DNA from 3 places in the Streptomyces sp. 5-10 genome. Region 2 is predicted to be linked to each of the others. Evidence: riboswitches for the same ligand, from Rfam matches in the RefSeq annotation. Region 2 holds a riboswitch; each other region holds the start of a gene.
The links. A riboswitch is a leader RNA that binds a small molecule or an ion and turns the genes downstream of it on or off. The one in region 2 is predicted to bind S-adenosylmethionine.
Positions count from the first base shown of each region.

Region 1: it holds a riboswitch for S-adenosylmethionine, as region 2 does, so the genes downstream of both, IEJ02_RS23540 (glutathione S-transferase C-terminal domain-containing protein) here and IEJ02_RS27425 (aminotransferase class V-fold PLP-dependent enzyme) in region 2, are expected to answer to the same signal.
Region 3: it holds a riboswitch for S-adenosylmethionine, as region 2 does, so the genes downstream of both, thrC (threonine synthase) here and IEJ02_RS27425 (aminotransferase class V-fold PLP-dependent enzyme) in region 2, are expected to answer to the same signal.

Region 1 is NZ_JACVYG010000022.1:4,446-11,746, reverse strand. Features, by position in the region: gene IEJ02_RS23550 (Fpg/Nei family DNA glycosylase) at 1-86, opposite strand, end outside; gene IEJ02_RS23545 (PP2C family protein-serine/threonine phosphatase) at 172-1,317, shown strand; SAM riboswitch class IV at 1,443-1,589, shown strand; gene IEJ02_RS23540 (glutathione S-transferase C-terminal domain-containing protein) at 1,941-2,786, shown strand; gene IEJ02_RS23535 (Mut7-C RNAse domain-containing protein) at 2,859-3,602, opposite strand; gene IEJ02_RS23530 (YhjD/YihY/BrkB family envelope integrity protein) at 3,717-4,586, opposite strand; gene IEJ02_RS23525 (MauE/DoxX family redox-associated membrane protein) at 4,737-5,597, opposite strand; gene IEJ02_RS23520 (cell wall protein) at 5,594-6,229, opposite strand; gene IEJ02_RS23515 (septal ring lytic transglycosylase RlpA family protein) at 6,243-6,665, opposite strand; gene IEJ02_RS23510 (acetyl-CoA C-acetyltransferase) at 6,974-7,301, opposite strand, start outside.
Region 2 is NZ_JACVYG010000028.1:31,414-38,714, forward strand. Features, by position in the region: gene qcrB (cytochrome bc1 complex cytochrome b subunit) at 1-1,450, shown strand, start outside; gene trpD (anthranilate phosphoribosyltransferase) at 1,638-2,711, shown strand; SAM riboswitch class IV at 2,970-3,088, shown strand; gene IEJ02_RS27425 (aminotransferase class V-fold PLP-dependent enzyme) at 3,292-4,707, shown strand; gene IEJ02_RS27430 (Lrp/AsnC ligand binding domain-containing protein) at 4,945-5,226, opposite strand; gene IEJ02_RS27435 (rhomboid family intramembrane serine protease) at 5,223-5,957, opposite strand; gene IEJ02_RS27440 (hypothetical protein) at 6,111-6,356, shown strand; gene IEJ02_RS27445 (NYN domain-containing protein) at 6,374-7,301, shown strand, end outside.
Region 3 is NZ_JACVYG010000083.1:1,720-9,020, reverse strand. Features, by position in the region: gene IEJ02_RS45150 (alpha,alpha-trehalose-phosphate synthase (UDP-forming)) at 1-29, opposite strand, end outside; gene IEJ02_RS45145 (glucosyl-3-phosphoglycerate synthase) at 219-1,166, opposite strand; SAM riboswitch class I at 1,366-1,507, shown strand; gene thrC (threonine synthase) at 1,526-2,824, shown strand; gene IEJ02_RS45135 (MoaD/ThiS family protein) at 2,821-3,099, shown strand; gene IEJ02_RS45130 (cold-shock protein) at 3,508-3,714, shown strand; gene groL (chaperonin GroEL) at 4,104-5,729, shown strand; gene murQ (N-acetylmuramic acid 6-phosphate etherase) at 5,924-6,901, opposite strand; gene IEJ02_RS45115 (MurR/RpiR family transcriptional regulator) at 7,113-7,301, opposite strand, start outside.

The DNA.
Region 1 (7,301 bases), on a different contig from region 2:
GCCACCTCCGCCCGCTCGACGCGGCGGCCCTGGGCGCAGGAGGCCAGCGTCCGCCGGAATCCCTCGACGTCCGGAAGCTCGGGCATAGCGTCAGGCTACGCCCGGGGCTTCCGTCATGCGTTGTGGAGGGCGCACCCGTTCGGGGGTCTTCATCGGATAAAGTACCGAATTATGCGATTCATGCGCGTCGCCTCGGGGGGGAGCGGTCGCAGCCAGACGCTGTTCGCGATCACACGGTGTCTGCCGTTCCTGGTCCTGGCGGCGGTGCTCGGCATCGAGCTCTCCCCCGCGCACACCCTCTACACCGGCCCCCTGCTCTCCCCGGCGCCGGCGCTGGCGGCGGTGACCATGGGGCCGGTCGGCACCGTCGGGGTGGCGTTGCTGGCGGGCGTCGTCAGCGCGATCACCGCCACCCACAACGACGCCTGGGGCACCCCACAGGTGTACATGAATCTGCTGGCCCTGCTGGTGGTGGCGGTGGCGAGCGTGGCGACCAGCGCGGTGCGGGTGCGCCGGGACCGCGAGCTGACCCATATCCGCCGGATCGCCGAGGTGTCCCAGAACGTGGTGCTGCGGCCGCTGCCCGCCCGGATGGGCGTGGTGAACACGGCCAGCGTCTATCTGGCGGCCGAGCGCGGTGCGCAGATCGGCGGGGACCTCTACGAGGCGATGTGCACCCGCTACGGAGTGCGGCTGATCGTCGGCGATGTACGGGGAAAGGGGCTGGCCGCGGTGCGGTCCGCCGCGGCCGTCGTGGGCGCCTTCCGGGAGGCGGTGCACTACGAGCGGGACCTCGCCGAGGTGATGCACCGCTGTGCGGCCGCGCTGGCGCGCGAGTACGAGCTGCTGGACCGCTCCCAGCTGCAGGACCCACAGGAGCTGGAGGAGCAGTTCGTCACCGTGCTCCTCGCCCAGGTGACGGACGAGTCGCTGGTCCAGCTGATCAACCGCGGCCATCCGCCGCCCCTGGTGATGCGCGAGCGCAAGGTGCGCTCCCTGGACCCGGCGCGCCCGCTGCCGCCCCTCGGCCTCGAGGAGTTCCTCGGCCCTCCCGCGATCGGCGTCGAGACCTTTCCGTTCCTGCCCGGTGACCGGCTGTTGCTGCACACCGACGGGGTGGTCGAGGCCCGCAACGACGACAACGAGTTCTTTCCGCTGCACCGGACCATGGAGACGCTGGACGGCGCCACCCCGGCCGAGTACCTGGACCGGCTGCGCCACGCCCTGGTCCGGCACACCGAGGGACGGCTCGCGGACGACGCGGCCATGGTCCTCGTCGAGCGGGACACCGGCGGCGCTGACCGGTCGTTCCGCTGAGCCGATCGCGCCGCCTTACGAGCCGGTCGCGCCAGGGCGCCGTGCATCCGCCGTGCCATCGGCCGGTGTTGGCCACTTCGGCATGGGTTGACGCCCTCGCGGAGCGCGACGACACTGTCAGGGACGGTCACGATTGTCAGCGCCCACCGTGCGGAACCCCCGCTCAGGTGGGTCATCGGCCCCGGCTCGTTGACAGGCAACCCTTCTCCCGCGACGGGGTGCCCCCGGGTGACGACCAGGTTTCGTCGGCGTGGACGGGACAAGCGCGGTCTCGCTGCCTCGCGAGCCCCCGATGATGGGATCGGTGGAGATGCCCAGGACCGACAGCCACGGGGACGGCGCCCGCCGGCGTCCCCGGCCGTTGTCCCCGCCGCTCCGCCGTCTCCGCCTCCTGACCAGGCGGCTCCACATCGATCTGCTGCGCATCTGCAGCGCCTCCAGTCCAGCCGTCTGAGTCGGCCCGAGCCGACACGGTCACCGAGCGCGGCCCCGCGCGCCGGGGGCCGGGTGCGTGTCCCGGCACCGTCCCGGCGAGTGCCCCGCGCGGGCTTCTCTTCCGTTGCGCCATCGGCGCCGCCCTCACCCGGCGGGGCCGGGGCTTTTCGTCACCTGCTTGGAGAGCCATGTCCGAGACGTTTCCGCTCAGTTCAGGTCCTGCCTCTCTTCTCGACCCCGACCCCTGCTCGGCCGGCCCCCGGATCGCCCCGCCCACACCACCGCACCGCTTCCGCAGCCGCATCGGCGTCGACCTCGCCGGTGGCTTCTATCCGGTGCCGCATCGCTACCGCCTCTACCTCTCCGCGAACTGTCCGCTCTCCCTGCGCGTCTCCATCACCCTCGATCTGCTCGGGCTGCGGGACACCGTGGCCACCACCCTCGTCGGGCTCCCGGACGACACCCCCGAGGCGTACGCCGCACTGCGCGGGGCCTACGAGGCCACCTGGCACCGCTACGGCGGACCGGTGGACGCGCCCGCGCTGTGCGACGGCTGGACCGGACGTGTCGTCAGCAATCACACGCCCGACATCCTGCGCGACCTCGCCGGCCATCTGAGCGACGGCAGCGGAGCCGGACGCCCCCGGCTGCGCCCGGCGGCCCTCGCCACGGAGATCGACGCCCTCCGGGACCTGCTCGACGCGGACATCACCCACGCCGCCCGGCAGGCCGGGACGGCGCCCGAGGCGGAGTGCCGGGACGCGGCGCTGGAGCGGCTGCTGACCGCCCTCGGCCGGCTCGACCGCGGGCTGACGGCCGCGCCGTACGCCCTGGGCGAGGAGCTGACCGCCGCCGATGTGGACCTGTGGGTGGCCCTCGTCCAGCTGGACACCGAGCACCGGCCCCTCCTGGACGCCGACGCGGCCGACCGGGTCTCCCGCCATGGGCAGCTGCGCGCCTATGTGCGGCGGCTGCACGCCCACCCGGCCTTCCACACCACGCTTCCGGAGGCCGTCCAGGACGAGGTCTCCTGAGAGGGGACATCGCTCCGGTGGTGGCGCACCGCCGCCTCCAGCGCCGGTATCCCGAGGTCGATCAGCGGGCGCTCAGGAGAGCGCGGCCCGGGCGTCGCCGAACTCGCCCATCGCCCCGGCCACGATGGCCTCCAGGCGGGCGTGGTGGGCGCCGCGCCAGTAGACCCGCCCACAGACCGTGCAGCGCGCGAAGACGTCGTACGTGCGCCGGGTGCCGTGCTGGAGCTGCTCCCGGACCGTCTCCTTGTCGGCGTCCTCCAGCGGCCCGTTGCAGGCGGTGCAGCGGGTCCAGGGCGCCAGGCCCGGGGTGAACCGGCCGAGGACGTCGCGCAGTTGCTCATCGGGCCGGTCGCTGTAGACATACGCCCCGGCCCACAGCTCGCGGCGGCGCAGCAGCCCCCGGTCGCGGGAGAGCAGCACCCGGCGCTGGGCGGCGGAGCGCGCGGCCAGCTCGGGGTCGCCGATGTCCTCGCTCTCGTACGCGGCGTCCACGCCCAGCAGCCGCAGCCGCCGCGCGAGCGTGCCCAGGTGCACATCGAGCAGGAAGCGCAGCGGCGCGCCCGGCACCCGCTGCGGGCGGACGACCGGGTGGACCTCCACGGTCTCCCCCGCGCCCGGCACATGCGAGACGGCGGTCTCCTCGCCGTTCACCAGCAGCCTGCCGACCTCGGTGAGCGGCACCCCGAGCGACTCGACCACATGGCCGAGGGTGGAGATGCCGTCGGTGACGACGGCCGTCCGGGCGCGGCGCCGCTCGGGAGCGGCGAAGAAGCGCAGTTCAGGGGCGAGGCTGACGTGGATCTCGGGTCCATTCACACCGCCAGCATGCCAGGCGCCCCCGGCCCGGGGCGACGGCGTTCCGGGGCCGTTGACGATCATGGGGGCGGCCTTCGTCGGCGGGCCCGGGTCGCGTGATCGCGGGCCGGGGCGTCACTCCGGCGGCGCGGCCGCCCTGGCCCGGTCGCGGCGCCGCTTGCGGCGCCATGCCACCATCCGCAGATAGTCCTCGTGCAGCACCCGCCCGACGAGCGCACCGCCGAAGACCACGTAACCGACGCCGACCAGCCAGGACTGGACGACCAGGACGGTGCCGACCGGGCCGTAGGAGACCGTGCTGGAGGCGATCAGCGGGGAGAACACCAGCTGGGAGAAGACCCGCAGCCCCAGCAGCCCGACGCTGGTGGCCAGCGCGCCGGGCAGCAGGGCGCCCCAGCTGATCCGCCCGCCGAGCAGCAGCCGCTGCGACCACCAGAAGAAGAGCACCGTGCCCACCACCGCCACCAGCACCCGGGAGACGCCGGGCGCCAGATGGGCGGAGAGCAGCAGATAGCAGATCAGCACCACGAGCCACACCAGATGGCGCCAGACGGTGTGCCAGCGGCCGGCCGGCAGCTCCCACACCTTCTCGTAGCCCACCTGGAGCACCGTGCCGAAGCGCGCTCCGAAGATGGCGAGCATGGCCAGACCGAAGGCGGTGGTGGACTCCAGCGCCTGCTTGGGCGGGGCGAACAGCCGCTGCACCTCGTCCCGCGAGGTCGAGGTGAGCCCCAGGCCCTCGGCCAGCCACTGGGCGAAGCCGAGCCGGTTCACCGGATCGGCCGCGGCGACCACGATCAGCAGGGGCACCAGGGTGAGAAAGCCCAGGGCGGCGAAGCCCATCGCACGGTGCAGCAGCTCGAATTCGCTGCCCCGGCGCCAGCCGCGTCCGATCGCGGACCGGTGGAACGCGTCCTCCAGCCGCTGCCACCAGGACCAGGACCTGGGCCCCCGGGAGCCGGACGCGGACCGATTCTCGGACATACCCACTCCCCTACCCGCGCCACCGGCTCGACCTGGGCAGTGCCGTCCAGGCTACTCGGGGTGGTGACGTTCCGCCGGGAGCTCCGCCGGGACTCCCCCCGGAACACGTGTGCGGTGCCGGGGCGGCCGTCGGTGCCCGCTCGGCGGGCCTCACGCCGGGGCCATGACCGGGGCCCCGCTGTCCGCGTCGATGACGCTGACCCGGACGGCGGGTTCGCGCACCGTGTCCAGGCTGGCCCCGGCGTCCACCGCGAAGAGCACCAGCACGGGCCTCGCGGCCGGGCCGCCCCCGTACACCCCGGCGAACTGGAGGATGCGCCAGCCGCCGTCGTCCCAGTGGTCCAGCAGCGCGGAGCGCACCACGCGGGAGACGCTCTGCCAGGCGCGCGAGCGCTCCAGCAGTTCGACGGTCGCGGCGACCGGGACCGCCGTCGGCGCTCCGGTCGCGGCGAGCGGATGCCCGGTGATCCGCAGCCGCAGCCGGCGCAGCGGCATCCGCCAGCGGCGGTCGGGATCGGCGGAGAGTGCCGTCAGGGCCGCCGCCGCGGCCAGGACCAGGCACAGCGCCGCGGCCGGACGGCGGCCCGCCGCGGTCCACCAGGGCCGCTGGGCCAGGGCCGCCGCGACCCCGCCCGCGAGGACCGCGGCGGCGCGGACGAAGGCGCGCCAGGTGAGGGGGGTGTCGCGGCCCGCCGTACAGCCGCAGGAGGAGCCGGGCGCGGCGGCGCGGGCATAGCCGAGGTAGCCGAGGAAGCCCGCGCCGAGGAGGGCGGCCGCCGCTCCCGGGAGCGGGGTGACGGGCGGTGCCGACAGCGCGGCGGCGAGGAGGAGTTCGACCGCGCCGAGGACGCGGAGGGCGAGCGCGGCCCGGCCGCCGTCGCGCAGCAGCCGCGCGAGCGCGGTACGCGGCGCCTGCCGGGCGGCGCCCCGGCCGAACAGCTTCCCCGCACCGGCCGGCCCCAGCACCCCGGCGAGCACCAGCGGGGCGAGGTCGCGGACCAGGGCGCTCACCGCCGCCTCCCCGCGCCGGGGGCGACCGCGATCCGGACCAGGTCCACGGAGCCGTCGGACGGCCGCCATGCGCCCAGCACCTGGGCGCTCTGCCCGATGGTGAGCCGGGACAGATCGGCGGTGGGCGAGGCGGTGCCGTACGCGGCGCTGGTGGTCTCCGCCATGAGGTTGCCGACGATCTCGTGCTGCCCGTGGGCGAGGTGCAGCCGGGTCTTCTCGATACCGCGGATGGTGGTGTGGAGGTTCACGATGTTGACCCACACCGCGTCGGCGGCGACGGTGCCGTCGGGCAGCGGGACGCCGCGGGCGTAGAGTCCGTCGCCGGTCTCGATGTCGGCCGCGGTGGTGGCCCGGGCCTTCCAGACGCTGGTGGCGCCCGTGACCCGCACCCGGGAGTGGTCGCCGTAGGAGCCCGCGACCTCCAGGACGTCGTCGTTGATCGCGGTGATCCGCCCCTCGGCGAAGGCGCTCTCCGCGACCGCCGGGTCCAGGGGGCGTATCGGGGCGGCGAAGGCGGCGTCGGCGTCCACGGCGCCCAGGGCGGTCGCCCCGATGACGGTGGCGCCGTGGAGGGCGGCGGTGGTGAGGAAGCGACGGCGGTCGAGGGGGTCGCCGGTTCGGTACGCGCTCATGGCCGGGCCCGCCTCATTCGAAGATGGAGACCGGCAGGGTGCCGGAGCTCAGGCTGCCGATGGCGGAGAAGGCGGCGGGGGTGAGGTCGATGACCCGGTTGGTGCGGCAGACCCCGTCGCAGCAGGTGGACTCGGAGCAGAAGCTGCGGGTGCGCGGGCCGCAGTCGCTGACGGTGACACAGACGCTCGCGCCCGAGCAGTCATGGCGCACCTTCATGACCGAGCCGCAGCCGCGCCGGGGTATGTCCTCACCGCACAGGTCCGGCCGGGTGATGTCCCAGCACGCCTTGGAGGCGTTGGGCCAGGCGGCCTGCAAGGCGCTGGAGCGGCAGGTGCCGCACGCGCCGCCGCCCGCGGAGGCGCACGGACCCCAGGCGCTGCCACAACAGAACCAGGTGGCCTCGCCGTTCCAGAGCTTGGTCGATCCGCACGCCATGGCGCTGTCCTCCCGGCCTCGGTCCCGCCCTCGGAGCAGCACCATCATCGGCGGGGCCGGGCCCGGTCGCCACGGGAAGGCGTCCGGTCGGAGTCCTCACCACCGCTCGGCGATGCGCCGGACTCCGTCCGTCGGGCCAGGGGTCGCGGTCCTCACCACCGCTCGACGATCGTCACGTTCGCCTGGCCGCCGCCCTCGCACATCGACCCCCACCTCCACGGCCCCCTCGCACCGCTCGGCCCCGGGGGGCCTCACGGGCTTCGGGCGCCTGCGCCGGACTCCGTCCGACGAGTCGGTGGTCGCGGTCCTCACAACCGCTCGACGATCGTCACGTTCGCCTGGCCGCCGCCCTCACACATCGTCTGCAGACCGTAGCGGCCGCCGGTGCGCTCCAGTTCGTGCAGGAGGGTCGTCATCAGCTTGGCGCCGGTGGCGCCGAGCGGGTGGCCCAGGGCGATGGCGCCGCCGTTGACGTTGACCCGCTCGGGGTCGGCGCCGGTCTCCTTCAGCCAGGCCAGGACGACGGGGGCGAACGCCTCGTTGATCTCGACCAGGTCGATGTCGCCGATGGTCAGCCCGGTCTTCTTCAGCGCGTACGCGGTCGCCGGGATGGGCGCGGACAGCATCCGGATCGGG
Region 2 (7,301 bases):
CCTCACGGGTGTGTACCTGACGCTGTTCTTCCACCCCAGCATGGCGGAGGTCACCTACGAGGGCCCGTACGTCCCGATGCAGGGCGTGCGGATGTCCGAGGCGTTCCAGTCGACACTCGACATCAGCTTCGAGGTGCGGGGCGGTCTGCTGATCCGGCAGATCCACCACTGGGCCGCGCTGGTCTTCCTCGCTGGCATGTTCACGCACATGATGCGCGTGTTCTTCACCGGTGCGTTCCGCAAGCCGCGTGAGATCAACTGGCTGTTCGGCTTCCTGCTGTTCTTCCTCGGCATGCTGACCGGCTTCACCGGCTACTCGCTCCCCGACGACCTGCTCTCCGGCACCGGTCTGCGGTTCATCGAGGGTGTGTTCCTGTCGATCCCGGTGGTCGGCACCTACATCTCGATGTTCGTCTTCGGCGGCGAGTTCCCCGGCACGGACCTCATCGCGAGGCTCTACCCGGTCCACGTCCTGCTGCTGCCGGGCATCATGCTCGGCCTGCTGGTGGCGCACCTGATCCTGGTCTTCTACCACAAGCACACGCAGTACCCCGGGGCCGGAAAGACCGAGAAGAACGTCGTCGGCATGCCTCTGCTGCCGGTCTACATGGCCAAGGCGGGCGGCTTCTTCTTCCTGGTCTTCGGTGTGATCGCGGCCCTCTCCGCGATCGCGACCATCAACCCGATCTGGACCATCGGCCCCTACCGGCCCGACCAGGTGTCCACCGGCGCCCAGCCCGACTGGTACATGGGCTTCGCCGAGGGTCTGGTCCGGGTGATGCCCGGCTGGGAGATCACCGCCTGGGGCCACACGCTCGTCCTGGGCGTGTTCATCCCGATCGTGCTCTTCCCGCTGGTCCTGTTCGCGATCGGGCTCTACCCGTTCATCGAGTCCTGGATCACCGGCGACAAGCGTGAGCACCACATCCTGGACCGCCCGCGCAACGCCCCGACCCGTACGGCCTTCGGCGTCGCCTGGATGACCGCGTACTTCGTGATGCTGGTCGGTGGCGGTAACGACCTGTGGGCCACCCACTTCCACCTGTCGATCAACTCGATCACGTGGTTCGTGCGGATCGCCTTCTTCGTCGGCCCGGTCCTGGCGTTCATCGCCACCAAGCGGATCTGCCTCGGCCTCCAGCGGCGTGACAGGGACAAGGTGCTGCACGGCCGTGAGACCGGCATCATCAAGCGGCTGCCGCACGGTGAGTTCATCGAGGTCCACGAGCCGCTCGCGCAGGAGCAGCTGCACACGCTCACCCAGCACGAGCAGCCCGAGCCCTACGAGATCGGCCCGGAGGTCGACGAGAACGGGGTCAAGCGGAAGATAAAGCGTTCTCAGAAGCTCCGTTCGAAGCTCTCCAAGGGCTACTACGGCGAGAACAACGTCATTCCGAAGCCGACCCGCGAGGAGTACCACGAGATCACCAGCGGCCACGGCCACCACTGATCTCCCGGTACCTCCCGGTACCTCTTCAGTGACCGGTTTCTCCATACAGCGACGCCACGCCACCAGGGCCCCGGCCCGGACCGCACGGTCCGGCCGGGGCCCCGGCCGTGCTGCCGATAGGCTTGCGACGGGCCGCTGAAGTGCGCGGACCCTTCCCTGCCCACCCCCACGGATCCAGGAGCGGACCATGGACGTTGTGACCCCCGCCGGAGGCGACAGCACCGCGACGGCCCGCACCTGGCCGGACGTACTGAGCTCGCTGATCGCCGGCCGGGACCTCGATGCCGACGACACCGCCTGGGCCATGGACCGGATCATGCGGGGCGAGGCCACCGACGCGCAGATCGCCGGTTTCGCGATCGCGCTGCGCGCCAAGGGCGAGACGGTCTCCGAGGTGGCCGGTCTGGTGCGGGCCATGTACGAGCACGCTCGGGTGATCGAGGTGCCCGGGGAGACCGTGGACATCGTGGGCACCGGCGGCGACCGCGCCAAGACGGTCAACATCTCCACCATGTCCGCGCTGGTCGTCGCCGGTACGGGCGCGCGGGTGGTCAAGCACGGCAACCGCGCCGCGTCCTCCGCCAGCGGCGCCTCCGACGTGCTGGAGAAGCTCGGCGTCAATCTGGACATCACCCCCGAGCGGGTGGTCGAGGTCGCCGAGGAGGCGGGGATCACCTTCTGCTTCGCGGTGAAGTTCCACCCGTCGCTGCGGCATGTCGCCTCGGCCCGGCGCGAACTGGGCGTCGCCACCCCGTTCAACCTGCTCGGCCCGCTGACCAATCCGGCGAAGGTCACCTGCCAGGCGACCGGGGTCGCCGATGCCCGTATGGCGCCCATCATCGCCGGGGTGCTGGCCGAGCGGGGCTCCTCCGCGCTGGTCGTCCGGGGCGACGACGGGCTGGACGAGCTCACCGTGACCACGACCTCCCAGGTGTGGGAGGTCCGGGGCGGCGCCGTGCGCCAGGAGACCTTCGACCCCCGGGACGTGGGCGTCGAGCGGGCCCCCGTGGAGGCCTTGCGGGGCGCGGACGCCTCGTACAACGCGGATGTGGCCCGGCGGCTGCTGGCGGGCGAGCGGGGCCCGGTCCGGGACGCGGTGCTGCTGAACTCGGCGGCGGCGCTTGTGGCGCTCGAGCGGGAGCCGGGGGACAAGCCCCTGACGGACCGGATCGGGGCGGGGGTGGCGCGGGCCGCCGAGTCGATCGACTCGGGCGCGGCGCGGGACGTCCTGGAGCGATGGGTCCGGGCCACCCACGCCTAGCCAGACCCCGGACCGGGGCTCTGCCTCTCTTCCCACGGCATCGCCATGCGGCTCCGCCGCGTGGCGGAGCTCCGCCACGGGGTCCAGGGGCGGAGCCCTTGGTATCGGGGAGGGGCGGGGAGGGGAAAGCATTGGTGTGCGGGCCCCGCCCTGTGGTCCGCCGGACATCCCTACGCGGGCCCCTTACGGCGCCCATGGTCTGTCCGGGATGCGGACAGGGCGTGGGCGCCGACGCCTGACATGGCATACTCCTGCCCAGGTCACGAGCGACAGCGACTACGGCCCCGGCCCGCTGTCCGGCAACCCTCCGTCCGTGGCGGGGTGCCCCGGGTGATGACCAGGCCGCCAGGCAGCGAGGCCGGCGGCAAGCGCGGACCCCTCGCACTAGGGGTCCTGGTGGTCGAGGGAGTTCTTCCGTGATGCAGCGAATGCGCTAGGGCCGAGCGGCCCCGTCTCTCCTCCATGTGCTCCGCGCGGTGCGGCCGTGCGTCGAGCGATTCTCCGCGCCCTGACGGCTGGCTCGACGCCGCCGTTTCCGTGCGCGTCACGCATTCCTTCGACCCCTTCGGGAGACTTCGCCATGTCCGCGCGCCCTGCCGCCACCGCTTCCGTCTCTGCCTCCACCGCCGCCTCCGCCTCCACCGCCTCCTCCGTCGCCGCCTGTGAACCGCTGCCCGTGCTGGGCAGCGATGTCCTGGTGCCCCTGGTCACCGGCGGCGAGGTGACCTACGCGGCGCTCGACTACGCCGCCAGCGCCCCCGCGCTGCGGCGGGTCTGGGACGACATCGCCGCCTACGCGCCGTACTACGGCAGCGTGCACCGCGGGGCGGGCTACCTCTCGCAGCTGTCCACCGACCTCTTCGAGAACAGCCGTAAGGATGTCGCCGCCTTCCTCGGCTGCCGCGAGGACGACCAGGTCGTCTTCACCCGCTCCACCACCGATTCGCTCAACCTCCTGGCCGCCGTGGCGCCCCGCGGCACCGAGGTCTTCGTCTTCGAGACCGAGCACCACGCCTCGCTGCTGCCGTGGGAGCAGCGGGAGGACGTCACCGTCCGCTACCTCAGCGCCCCGCGCTCCCCGCGGCAGGCGGTGGAGACGCTGGAGAAGGCGCTCGCGGGGCGCGCTGAGGGCCCGGCGCTGGTCTGCGTGACCGGCGCGTCCAATGTGACCGGCGAGCTGTGGCCGGTGCGGGAGCTGGCCGCGGCCGCGCACGCCCACGGCGCCCGTATCGTCCTGGACGCCGCGCAACTGGCCCCGCACCACCCCGTGGACATCGCGGCGGCGGACGTGGACTGGGTGGCCTTCTCCGGGCACAAGCTGTACGCGCCCTTCGGGGCCGGGGTGCTGGCCGGGCGGGCGGACTGGCTGCGGGAGGCCCGGCCGTATCTGGCGGGCGGCGGCGCCAGCCGTAAGGTCACGCGCAGGGACGACGGCGGCGTCGACGTCGAGTGGCACACCACCGCCGCCCGGCACGAGGCGGGCTCGCCGAACGTCATCGGTGTCTACGCGATCGCGTCGGCGTGCAAGGCGCTGACCGAGGCCGGTTTCGAGGGTCTGGTCGCCCGTGAGCGGCAGCTGATCGAGAAGGTGCGGGCGGGGCTGGCCGAGGTGCCCGAGGTGCGGGTGCTCTCGCTCTTCGGCGACGACGCGCCCCGGGTCGGCGTGCTGTCGTTCGTGGTGGAGGGCTGGAACAGCTCCCACTTCGCGGCCGCGCTCTCCGCGGAGTACGGCATCGGCGTACGCGACGGGCTGTTCTGCGCCCATCCGCTGGTCCGCACCCTGCTGGACAGCGAGCCCGACGAGCCGGGCGAGTGCGGCGCGCCCGAGGCCGCGCCGGGGGAGCGGTCGCTGAACGCGATCCGGGTCAGCTTCGGGGCGGGCACCCCGGACGAGCATGTGGAGCGGTTCGTGGGCGCCGTGAAGGAGCTGGTACGCGACGGCGCCCGCTGGAGCTACCGCACCGAAGACGGCCGCTGCGTCCCGGCCCGCGGCTGAGGCGCCTGGCCCAGCAGTTCGGGGCGCCGGGCCCTGCGGGGGCTCTTTCCCCTCCCCGCCCCTCCCCACAACCAGGGGCCCCGCCCCTGGACCCCGGAAGGTCGACGAGCCGGCCGCCGCCGCCGTGAACACCTGCACCGGCGAGCTGATCGCGGTCGGCGCGCCGGCCCGGCGGGTGGCCGGGTGTGTGTCCGGGTCGTCTGGTCGGGGGGTTGGGGTGGAGCCCCGCTTTCGGCCCTAGCCGTCCAGGCCGATCGCGAACGCCGCCTCCAGGTCGTGCTGCGAGTACGTCCGGAAGGCGATGTGGGTCTCGGTCGAGGCCACCCCCGGCAGCTTGCTGATCTGGCCGGTGATGATGTCCGCCAGGTCGTCGTGCCGGGCCACCCGCACCATCGCGATCAGATCGTGCGCGCCGGTGACCGAGTAGACCTCGCTCACACCCTCCAGCGCGGCGATCTTCTCGGCGGTCTCCGGGATCTGGTCCACGTTGGTCTTGATGAGCACGATCGAAGTGATCACGGCTGGCTTTCTCCCTCACTGGGCCTGGCTGCGCCGCCCACTCTAGCCCTCCACCCGAACCGGGCCCACGCATAGAGAAAGCCGAGCGTGAAGCCCACGAGATGGGCGAGATAGGCGACGCCGGGGCGGTCGTCGGCCTCCCGGGCGGCCAGCCACTGGAGGGCCACCCAGAAGATCAGCACCGCCCAGGCCGGAAAGCGCAGCGGGAGGAAGAACAGGAACGGGAAGAGGCTGGTCACCCGGGCCCGGGGAAACAGCCACAGAAAGGCGCCGAGCACCCCGGAGATGGCCCCGGAGGCGCCCACCAGGGACTGGGCCGAGTCGGCGTGCGCGGCGGCGTAACCGAGCAGCGCCAGATAGCCCGTGGCGAGGTAGAAGACGGCGAACTGGAAACGGCCCATCCGCTCCTCGGTCATCGCCCCGAAGACGTAGAGGAACAGCATGTTGCCGAGCAGATGCAGCCAGTTGCCGTGCACGAACAGCGCGGTCAGCGGGGCGAGCGGCTGATCGGGGTCGCCGCTCCACAGGGCGCTGGGCACCACCCCCCAGCGCTCGAAGTACGCGGACTGGGCCTCCACCAGCCGCCCGCCCGAGCCATAGCCGGGGTTGAGCCCCGAGGCCGGTCCGAGGACGAAGATCAGGCAGCAGCTGACGATCAGGCCGTACGTCATCCAGGGGCGGCCGGGCCCCGCCATCCAGGGGCGGTGGCGCCCCGACGACGTCTCGATCATGGGCAGATCATTCCGTACCGGGCGCAACCTCCACAGAGCGCCTCGCCGCGCTCCGCCGGGTCGTGGGGGCTGGACGGGCCCGGCACGGGTCAGGGCTCAGGCCGTAGGGTTACAGGACGCCGCCGACGAGCCGAGAAGCGAGGACCCGCAACCATGGCCGTGCCCCTGCCGACCGCCCAGACCCGCTGGCGTTGCACACTGTGCGGCAATCTCACCCGGTTCGATGTGACCCGCTCGACCAGAGCCGTGGAGTATGTGCATCTCGACTTGGCGGGGGAACCCAGAGTCGAGGAACGCGAGGTGCTCAGTGAGACCATTGAGTCAGTGCGTTGTCGCTGGTGCAACGCGGTCGACCAGGTCGAACTCGTGGATCGTCCGAGCACCGGCCAGAGCGCCTGAGAACGGAGCGGTGACAGGTGGTGGAGCGGACCGGTGACCCCGGTGCGGCCGGTGACGCCGAGGGCGTCCCCGAGGCGCTGGACCGCCCCCTGCCGGAAGGGGTGCGACGGCGCGTGGTGGCGCTGGTCGCGGATGCCTTCGGCGGTCTGACGGTCACCGAGCTGCCCACTCAGCTGCGGCAGTACGCCCGTTTCACCCCGACCCGCCGCGCCAAGTTCGCGGGCAACGCGATGGCCGCCGCGGTGGAGAGCGACCCCGTCTTCCGGCAGCGGATCGCGGGACGGCTGCGGGAGACCCAGCGGGAGCTGGCCGAGGCGATCGAGGGCGGGTCACCGCCCGCCGCGGCCGATCCGGTGGATGTCGCGGCGGTGGCGTACGTGCTGCGCCCGGTGGGCTGGGTCAAGCTGGTCGAGGCGGCGGGCGAGGAGGCCCAGCGGGCCTCCGCCGAGCGGGCCGGTGAGGAGGCGGCGCGCGAGCTCCAGCGGCTGCGCGACGAGCTCGCCGAGGCCAAGGCGGCCACCCGGCACGAGACGGAACGGACGCGCGCCGAGCTGGAGTCGGCCCGCAAGGAGAACGACGTGCTCCAGCGCAAGCTGCGCAGCGCGCAGAGCGATGTGAAGCGGGGCGCGGCCGCACTGCGCAAGGTCGAGGCCGAGCTGGAGTCCGTACGGTCGGAGGCGGCGGCCCGGCAGGCCACCGCGGACAGCGAGGCGCGGCGGCTGCGGGCCCGGCTCGCGGAGGCGGAGTCGGCGCTGGAGGCCAGTCGGCGGGCGGTGCGCGAGGGGCGCAGCGTGGAGGACATGCGGCTGCGGCTGCTGCTGGACACGGTGCTGGACGCGGCGCAGGGGCTGCGGCGCGAACTGGCTCTGCCGCCCGCGTCGATGCGCCCGGCGGACACGGTGGACGCCGTGGAGCCGGGGAAGATGACGCCGAAGGACATAGCGA
Region 3 (7,301 bases), on a different contig from region 2:
AGGATCGGGGCGGTGCGCGGAACTGCCATGTCGCGAGCCTAGCCAGGCACGGCCCCGCGCAAACGTACGTACGGTTTCTTGCCCCGTAGGTGCTATTCCGGTTCCGGCCACGTCAGTGCAGGACGCCATCCCTCCGCGTCCGGGTCCGGTGCGCGCCGAGCCGCAGCCCGCGTCACGCCGAGCCGCAGCTCCGCGTCACGCCGCGCCGCAGCCCCGCGTCACGCCGCGCGCCGCGCCGTGTACTCCGGTATCTCGATCATCGGCGGCCGCTCCTCGGTGTCCACCGCCGTCGTACGCGGCTCGAAGCCGTTCTCGCCCCGGTCGAACTGGGTCAGCCGTGGCCGCACCAAGTGGCCCCGGGCCAGCCGCAGCTGCGCGGTGCGGTAGATCGCGGCCGCCATCCGGCCGAGCGCCTGCCCGTCCTGGTGGCGGTGTTTGCGCACCCCGATGTCCACCTGGCCGAGCGCGTCGAGCCCCACCGTGTGCAGCGCGTCGACCAGCAGCCCCAGCTCGACGCCGTAGCCGACCGGGAAGGGCAGCCGCTCCAGCAGCGAACGGCGCGCCGCGTACTCCCCGCCCAGCGGCTGGACGAACCCGGCCAGCTGGGGCCAGTGCAGATTCAGCAGCGGGCGGGCGACCAGCTCGGTGACCCGGCCGCCCTGGCCCGCCACCTCGCCGAGCGGGCGGTCGTACATGCCCTTCACCAGCTCAAGCGTGGGGTCGGTCAGCAGCGGACCGACGATTCCCGAGACGAAGCGCGGCTCGAATTCCCGCAGGTCGGCGTCGATGAAGCAGACGATGTCGCCGCTCGTGGCGAGCAGGGACCGCCACAGCACCTCGCCCTTGCCGGGCAGCGCGGGCAGCCGGGGCAGCAGCGAGTCGCGGGGGACGACGGTGGCGCCCGCCGCCGCGGCGACCTCGGCGGTGCGGTCCGTGGAGCCGGAGTCCAGCACCACCAGCTCGTCCACCAGCGGCGTCGCCTCGCCCATCAGCTCACGCCGGATCGTTCCGGCGATCTCGCCGACCGTGGCCTCCTCGTTCAGGGCGGGCAGGACCACGCTCACCGTCGTCGCCGCGGCCCGCTTCGCGGCCAGCAGGCGGTCCAGCGGACGGTCGTCGGCAGACCAGGAGCGACGCTTCAGCCAGCGCTCCACCTCATCCAGCACCTGTGTGTCTCCCCTGCGTGATCGCTGTGATCCATCTCGCGCATCGGACGGCTAGCTCAACCATCCGGGCCTTCGGTTACAGTCTTGAACAACGCACATGGCCGTCGTATGTCGGGGTCGACCTCGGTGTTTACCGACGTACCGACGTACCCGACGACGCTGGTGCCGACAAACGCCCCGGGTCCGCCCGGTGCCATACCGCTCATCCAGAGGGGCAGAGGGAACGGCCCGTTGAAGCCCCGGCAACCCTCCAGCTGATCTCGCATTCCGCAGCGAGGCTCCCAGCTCGGGAAGGTGCCAATTCCGTCTCGTGGCGAAGTGCGTCGCGAGGAAGATGAGGAGAAAGGGCCTCGCCATCCATGGCTGTGCAGTCAGTAGAAAGCTCAACCACTTCCTCCCCCTCCCCCTCCGGCGCCTTCGGCCCCGCCGTCGCATTGTCCTGCCGGGAGTGCGGTGAGCGGTTCGAACTGGGCCCGATCTTCGCGTGCGAGGCCTGTTTCGGGCCCCTCGAGGTCGCGTACGAGCTCCCGGCCGGCGATCCGGAGGGGCTGCGCCGGCGCATCGAGGCCGGTCCGAACAGCATCTGGCGCTACGCCCCGCTGCTGCCCGTCCCGGCGGACGTGGCGGATCTGCCGAGCCTGAACCCCGGCTTCACCAAGCTGGTCAAGGCCGACAACCTCGCCCGTGAGCTCGGCGTCACCGGTGAGCTGCACATCAAGGACGACTCCGGGAACCCGACCCACTCCTTCAAGGACCGGGTCGTCGCCATCGCCGTCCAGGCCGCCCGCACCTTCGGCTTCACCACCCTCTCCTGCTCCTCCACCGGCAACCTCGCCGGCGCGGTGGGCGCCGCGGCCGCCCGCGCGGGCTTCCGCTCCTGCGTCTTCATCCCGCACGACCTGGAGGCGGGCAAGGTCGTCATGGCCGCGGTCTACGGCGGCGAGCTGGTCGGCATCGAGGGCACCTACGACGACGTCAACCGCTTCTGCAGCGAGCTGATCGGCGACCCGGCGGGCGAGGGCTGGGGCTTCGTCAACGTCAATCTGCGGCCGTACTACGGCGAGGGCTCCAAGACCCTGGCGTACGAGATCTGCGAGCAGCTCGGCTGGCGGCTGCCGGACCAGATCGTCATCCCGATCGCCTCCGGCTCCCAGCTCACCAAGATCGACAAGGGGCTGAAGGAGCTGATCGCGATCGGTCTGGTCGAGGACAGGCCCTACAAGATCTTCGGCGCCCAGGCCGAGGGCTGCTCCCCGGTCTCCACCGCCTACAAGGCCGGCCATGACGTCGTCCGGCCGCAGAAGCCGCGGACCATCGCCAAGTCGCTGGCCATCGGCAACCCCGCGGACGGCCCCTACGTCCTGGACATCGCCCGCCGTACGGGCGGCGCGGTGGAGGACGTGAACGACGAGCAGATCGTCGACGCCATCAAGCTGCTGGCCCGCACCGAGGGGATCTTCGCGGAGACCGCGGGCGGCGTGACCGTCGGCGTGACCAAGAAGCTGATCGAGGACGGTCTGCTCGACCCGTCCCTGACGACCGTCGTGCTCAACACCGGCGACGGCCTCAAGACCCTCGACGCGGTGGCCCCCACGACGGGTCCCTCCGCCATCATCCGCCCCACCCTTGACTCGTTCCGAGAGGCTGGCCTCGCATGAGCGTCAACGTCCGAATCCCGACCATCCTGCGCACCTACACCGGCGGTCAGGCCGAGGTCTCCGCCGAGGGCGCGACCCTCGCCGAGGTCCTGGCGGACCTGGAGAAGAACCACGCGGGCATCTCGGCCCGCGTCCTGGACGACACCGGCAAGCTCCGCCGCTTCGTGAACGTCTACGTCAACGACGACGACGTCCGCTTCGCCGACGGCCTGGCCACGGCGACCCCGGACGGCGCCGGGATCTCGATCATCCCGGCGGTCGCGGGCGGCTGCTGACCCCGCGTCCCCCTCCTCACCTTTGGCATCGCCCCGTCCGGGGACAACCGGACGGGGCGATTCCGTGTGTGGAATCGCGATACAGTTGCCCGGATTCCCCGGCGGCTCCGGGGTCGGAGCCACATATGAGAACTCGTCAAGTTGTGCGTAAAGTGTGAGCGCGAATTGTCGGGTTGGTTCCTTATGTCCGGCCCGGCTTGCCCGAACTTCACATAATTCCTCACTTTTAACCGTTCGGCCGTGCCCAGAATTCTCGTCCGATTGACCTGTTGCAGAGGGCGTTGGGACGGATACATTCAGCGGCGGTCGACGCGTTCCGGCGCACACCCCCCACATCCGGGGGGTGAGGTCTGACCCGGGTCCGCGGAGTGCGGTCCTGCGCAAGGGCCAGCAATAGGGGAGTTAGGAATGGCTCAGGGCACCGTCAAGTGGTTCAACGCGGAGAAGGGGTACGGCTTCATCGCGGTCGACGGTGGTGCGGACGTGTTCGTCCACTACAGCGCGATCCAGATGGACGGGTACCGCACCCTCGAGGAAGGCCAGCGGGTCGAGTTCGAGATCTCGCAGGGCCAGAAGGGCCCGCAGGCCGACATGGTCCGCGTGGCCGTAGGCTGACGCGCCGACGCGACGCAGCTGAAACGAACAGTCAGAAGGGTCCGTGTCCCTGACGGGGTACGGACCCTTCGGCATGTCCGAGCTGATCATCAAGGGGTTGGACAAGAGGCGCACGCGTGCAATGCCGCTCGCGCCCACCCGTCGCCCGGCCGCCGCCTGCCCCTCAAGGACGCCCTACGGGCCTGTACGCCCTTCGGGCGCTTGCACTCTATAGGTCCGAGTGCTAATCATTGGCGTTAGCACTCTGACGTTGAGAGTGACAGAAGGACCGGGTCGGTGAGGCCCGCCAGGCCATGCGGGGCAAGGAACCGCGGGGCAGGCAGGCCGTCCGTCGCGGGCGCCAGCGCGGTCCGGAGCAATCCACCCCGTCTCTGGGAGGACCACTTCACATGGCCAAGATCATCGCGTTCGACGAGGAGGCGCGGCGCGGCCTCGAGCGCGGGATGAACCAGCTCGCCGACGCCGTCAAGGTCACCCTCGGCCCCAAGGGCCGTAACGTCGTCCTCGAGAAGAAGTGGGGCGCCCCCACGATCACCAACGATGGTGTGTCCATCGCCAAGGAGATCGAGCTCGAGGACGCGTACGAGAAGATCGGCGCCGAGCTGGTCAAGGAGGTCGCGAAGAAGACGGACGACGTCGCCGGTGACGGCACGACGACCGCGACCGTCCTCGCCCAGGCGCTGGTCAAGGAGGGTCTCCGCAACGTCGCCGCGGGCGCCAACCCGATGGCGCTCAAGCGCGGTATCGAGAAGGCCGTCGAGGCCGTCTCCGCCCAGCTCCTCGAGCAGGCCAAGGACGTAGAGACCAAGGAGCAGATCGCCTCCACCGCCTCCATCTCCGCCGCCGACACCCAGATCGGTGAGCTCATCGCCGAGGCGATGGACAAGGTCGGCAAGGAAGGTGTCATCACCGTCGAGGAGTCGCAGACCTTCGGGCTCGAGCTCGAGCTCACCGAGGGCATGCGCTTCGACAAGGGCTACATCTCCCCGTACTTCGCGACGGACATGGAGCGTATGGAGGCGTCGCTCGACGACCCGTACATCCTGATCGTCAACTCCAAGATCAGCAGCGTGAAGGACCTCCTCCCGCTGCTCGAGAAGGTCATGCAGTCGGGCAAGCCGCTGCTGATCATCGCCGAGGACGTCGAGGGCGAGGCCCTGGCGACCCTGGTCGTCAACAAGATCCGTGGCACCTTCAAGTCCGTCGCCGTCAAGGCCCCGGGCTTCGGTGACCGCCGTAAGGCCATGCTCGGCGACATCGCCATCCTCACCGGTGGCACCGTCATCTCCGAGGAGGTCGGCCTCAAGCTGGAGAACGCCGGTCTCGACCTGCTCGGCCGTGCCCGCAAGGTCACGGTCACCAAGGACGAGACCACCATCGTGGACGGCGCCGGCGACACCGACCAGGTGCAGGGCCGCGTCAACCAGATCCGCGCCGAGATCGAGTCCTCGGACTCGGACTACGACCGCGAGAAGCTCCAGGAGCGCCTGGCGAAGCTGGCCGGCGGGGTGGCCGTCATCAAGGCCGGTGCCGCCACCGAGGTGGAGCTCAAGGAGCGCAAGCACCGCATCGAGGACGCGGTGCGCAACGCCAAGGCCGCCGTCGAGGAGGGCATCGTCGCCGGTGGTGGCGTGGCCCTGCTCCAGACCGTCTCGGTCTTCGAGAAGCTGGAGCTCGAGGGCGACGAGGCCACCGGTGCCCAGGCCGTGCGCCTGGCCCTGGAGGCCCCGCTGAAGCAGATCGCGGTCAACGCCGGTCTCGAGGGCGGCGTCGTGGTCGAGAAGGTGCGCAACCTGACCCCGGGTCACGGCCTCAACGCCGCGAGCGGTGAGTACGTGGACCTGATCGCCGAGGGCATCATCGACCCGGCCAAGGTCACGCGCTCCGCGCTGCAGAACGCCGCGTCGATCGCCGCGCTGTTCCTCACCACCGAGGCCGTCATCGCCGACAAGCCGGAGAAGGCCGCCCCGGCGGGCGCTCCGGGCGGCATGCCGGGCGGTGACATGGACTTCTGATCGACTCGGCGCGTTCGTCCGCCGGTCGGTCATACCGTCCGAACGTCGGGGCGGCACCCTCTCCCAGGGGTGCCGCCCCGACGGCGTGTCCGGGCCCGCCCCGACGGCGTGTCCGGGCCCGTGCGGGTGCGTGGCCCGGCCCGGGGTCCCGGGGTCCCGGGGTCCCGGGGTGAGTCCGGGGCCCGGTCCCGGGGTCACCCCGTGGCGGCCTCCAAGGCGGTGCGCAGATGGCCGTGCGCCTCGGCCAGGAGCTTCTCGGCGGTCGGGGCGTCCACCCCGCCCAGGATGGTGAGGATCGCGTTCTTCACCTCGCCGTCCGTGGCCGCCAGCGCGCTCTCGATCCGCTCGTCGGAGGCGCCGGTCGCCAGGGAGACGATCCTCCGCGAACGGGCGCGCAGCTTGTCGTTGGAGGCGCGCACATCGACCATCAGATTCCCGAAGGTCTTGCCCAGCCGGATCATGGTGATGGTCGAGATCATGTTGAGCACCAGCTTCTGGGCCGTGCCCGCCTTCAGCCGGGTCGAGCCGGTGAGCAGCTCCGGCCCCACGACGATCTCGATGCCGTGGTCGGCCGCGGCGGCGAGCGCCGACCCGGCGTTGCAGGACAGCCCGACGGTGAGCGCGCCGCGCCGCCGGGCGTGCTCGACCGCGCCCACGGCGTACGGGGTGCGGCCGGAGGCCGAGACGCCGACCACGGTGTCGTCGGGGCCGATGCCGAGCCGGTCGAGGTCCCGGGCGGCCAGCTCCGCGCTGTCCTCCGCGCCCTCGACCGAGGTCACCACGGCGTCCGGGCCGCCCGCGATCACGCCGACGACCTGTTCGGGCCGGGTGTTGAAGGTGGGCGGGCACTCGCTCGCGTCGAGCACCCCGAGCCGTCCGGCGGTGCCCGCGCCCGTATAGAGGAGGCGGCCGCCACGGGACATCCGCGCGGCGATGGCGTCGATGGCGGCGGCGATGCGGGGGAGCTGACCGGCGACGGCGGTGGGGACGGCGGCGTCCTCCGCGTTCATGATCCGGGCGATTTCGAGGGTTTCGAGCCGGTCGATCTCGGCGAGTTCGGGGCGGAAGGCCTCGGTGGTCAGGGTGTCGAGCTGGGCGCGGAGGTGTGTGGAGCCCGCGGAGTCGGCTGTGAAGTCTGCTGCGGAATCGGCTGCGGAGTCGGCGGAAGTCATGGTGAAGCGGCTCTTTCCGGTACGTCAGCGTAAGGGTGGGGGTGACGGTGACCGCGAGGGCGGTCACCGGGCGAAACGGTGACCGAAACAGTGACCTGGGGGTGGGACCGAAGGCGGAACCGAAGGCGGAACCGGGGGGACCGAAGGCGGAACCGGGGGTGTGGGACCGGAGACGGAACCGAAAGCGGAACCGGAGGCGGACCGGCCGGGCTCAGCGGTGCCCGGGGCGCGGATCGTGGCGGTGCGCGAGCGCCTCGTACGACGCGGAGAGCGCGGGCGCCGCCGCTTCGTACGTCCGCTGGGCGACCCCTATGAACAGGCAGTCCACCACCAGCAACTGGCTGGTCCGGCTGGACATGGCCGCCGGGCGCAGCTCGCTCTCGCGGGCGGTGGAGGTGGT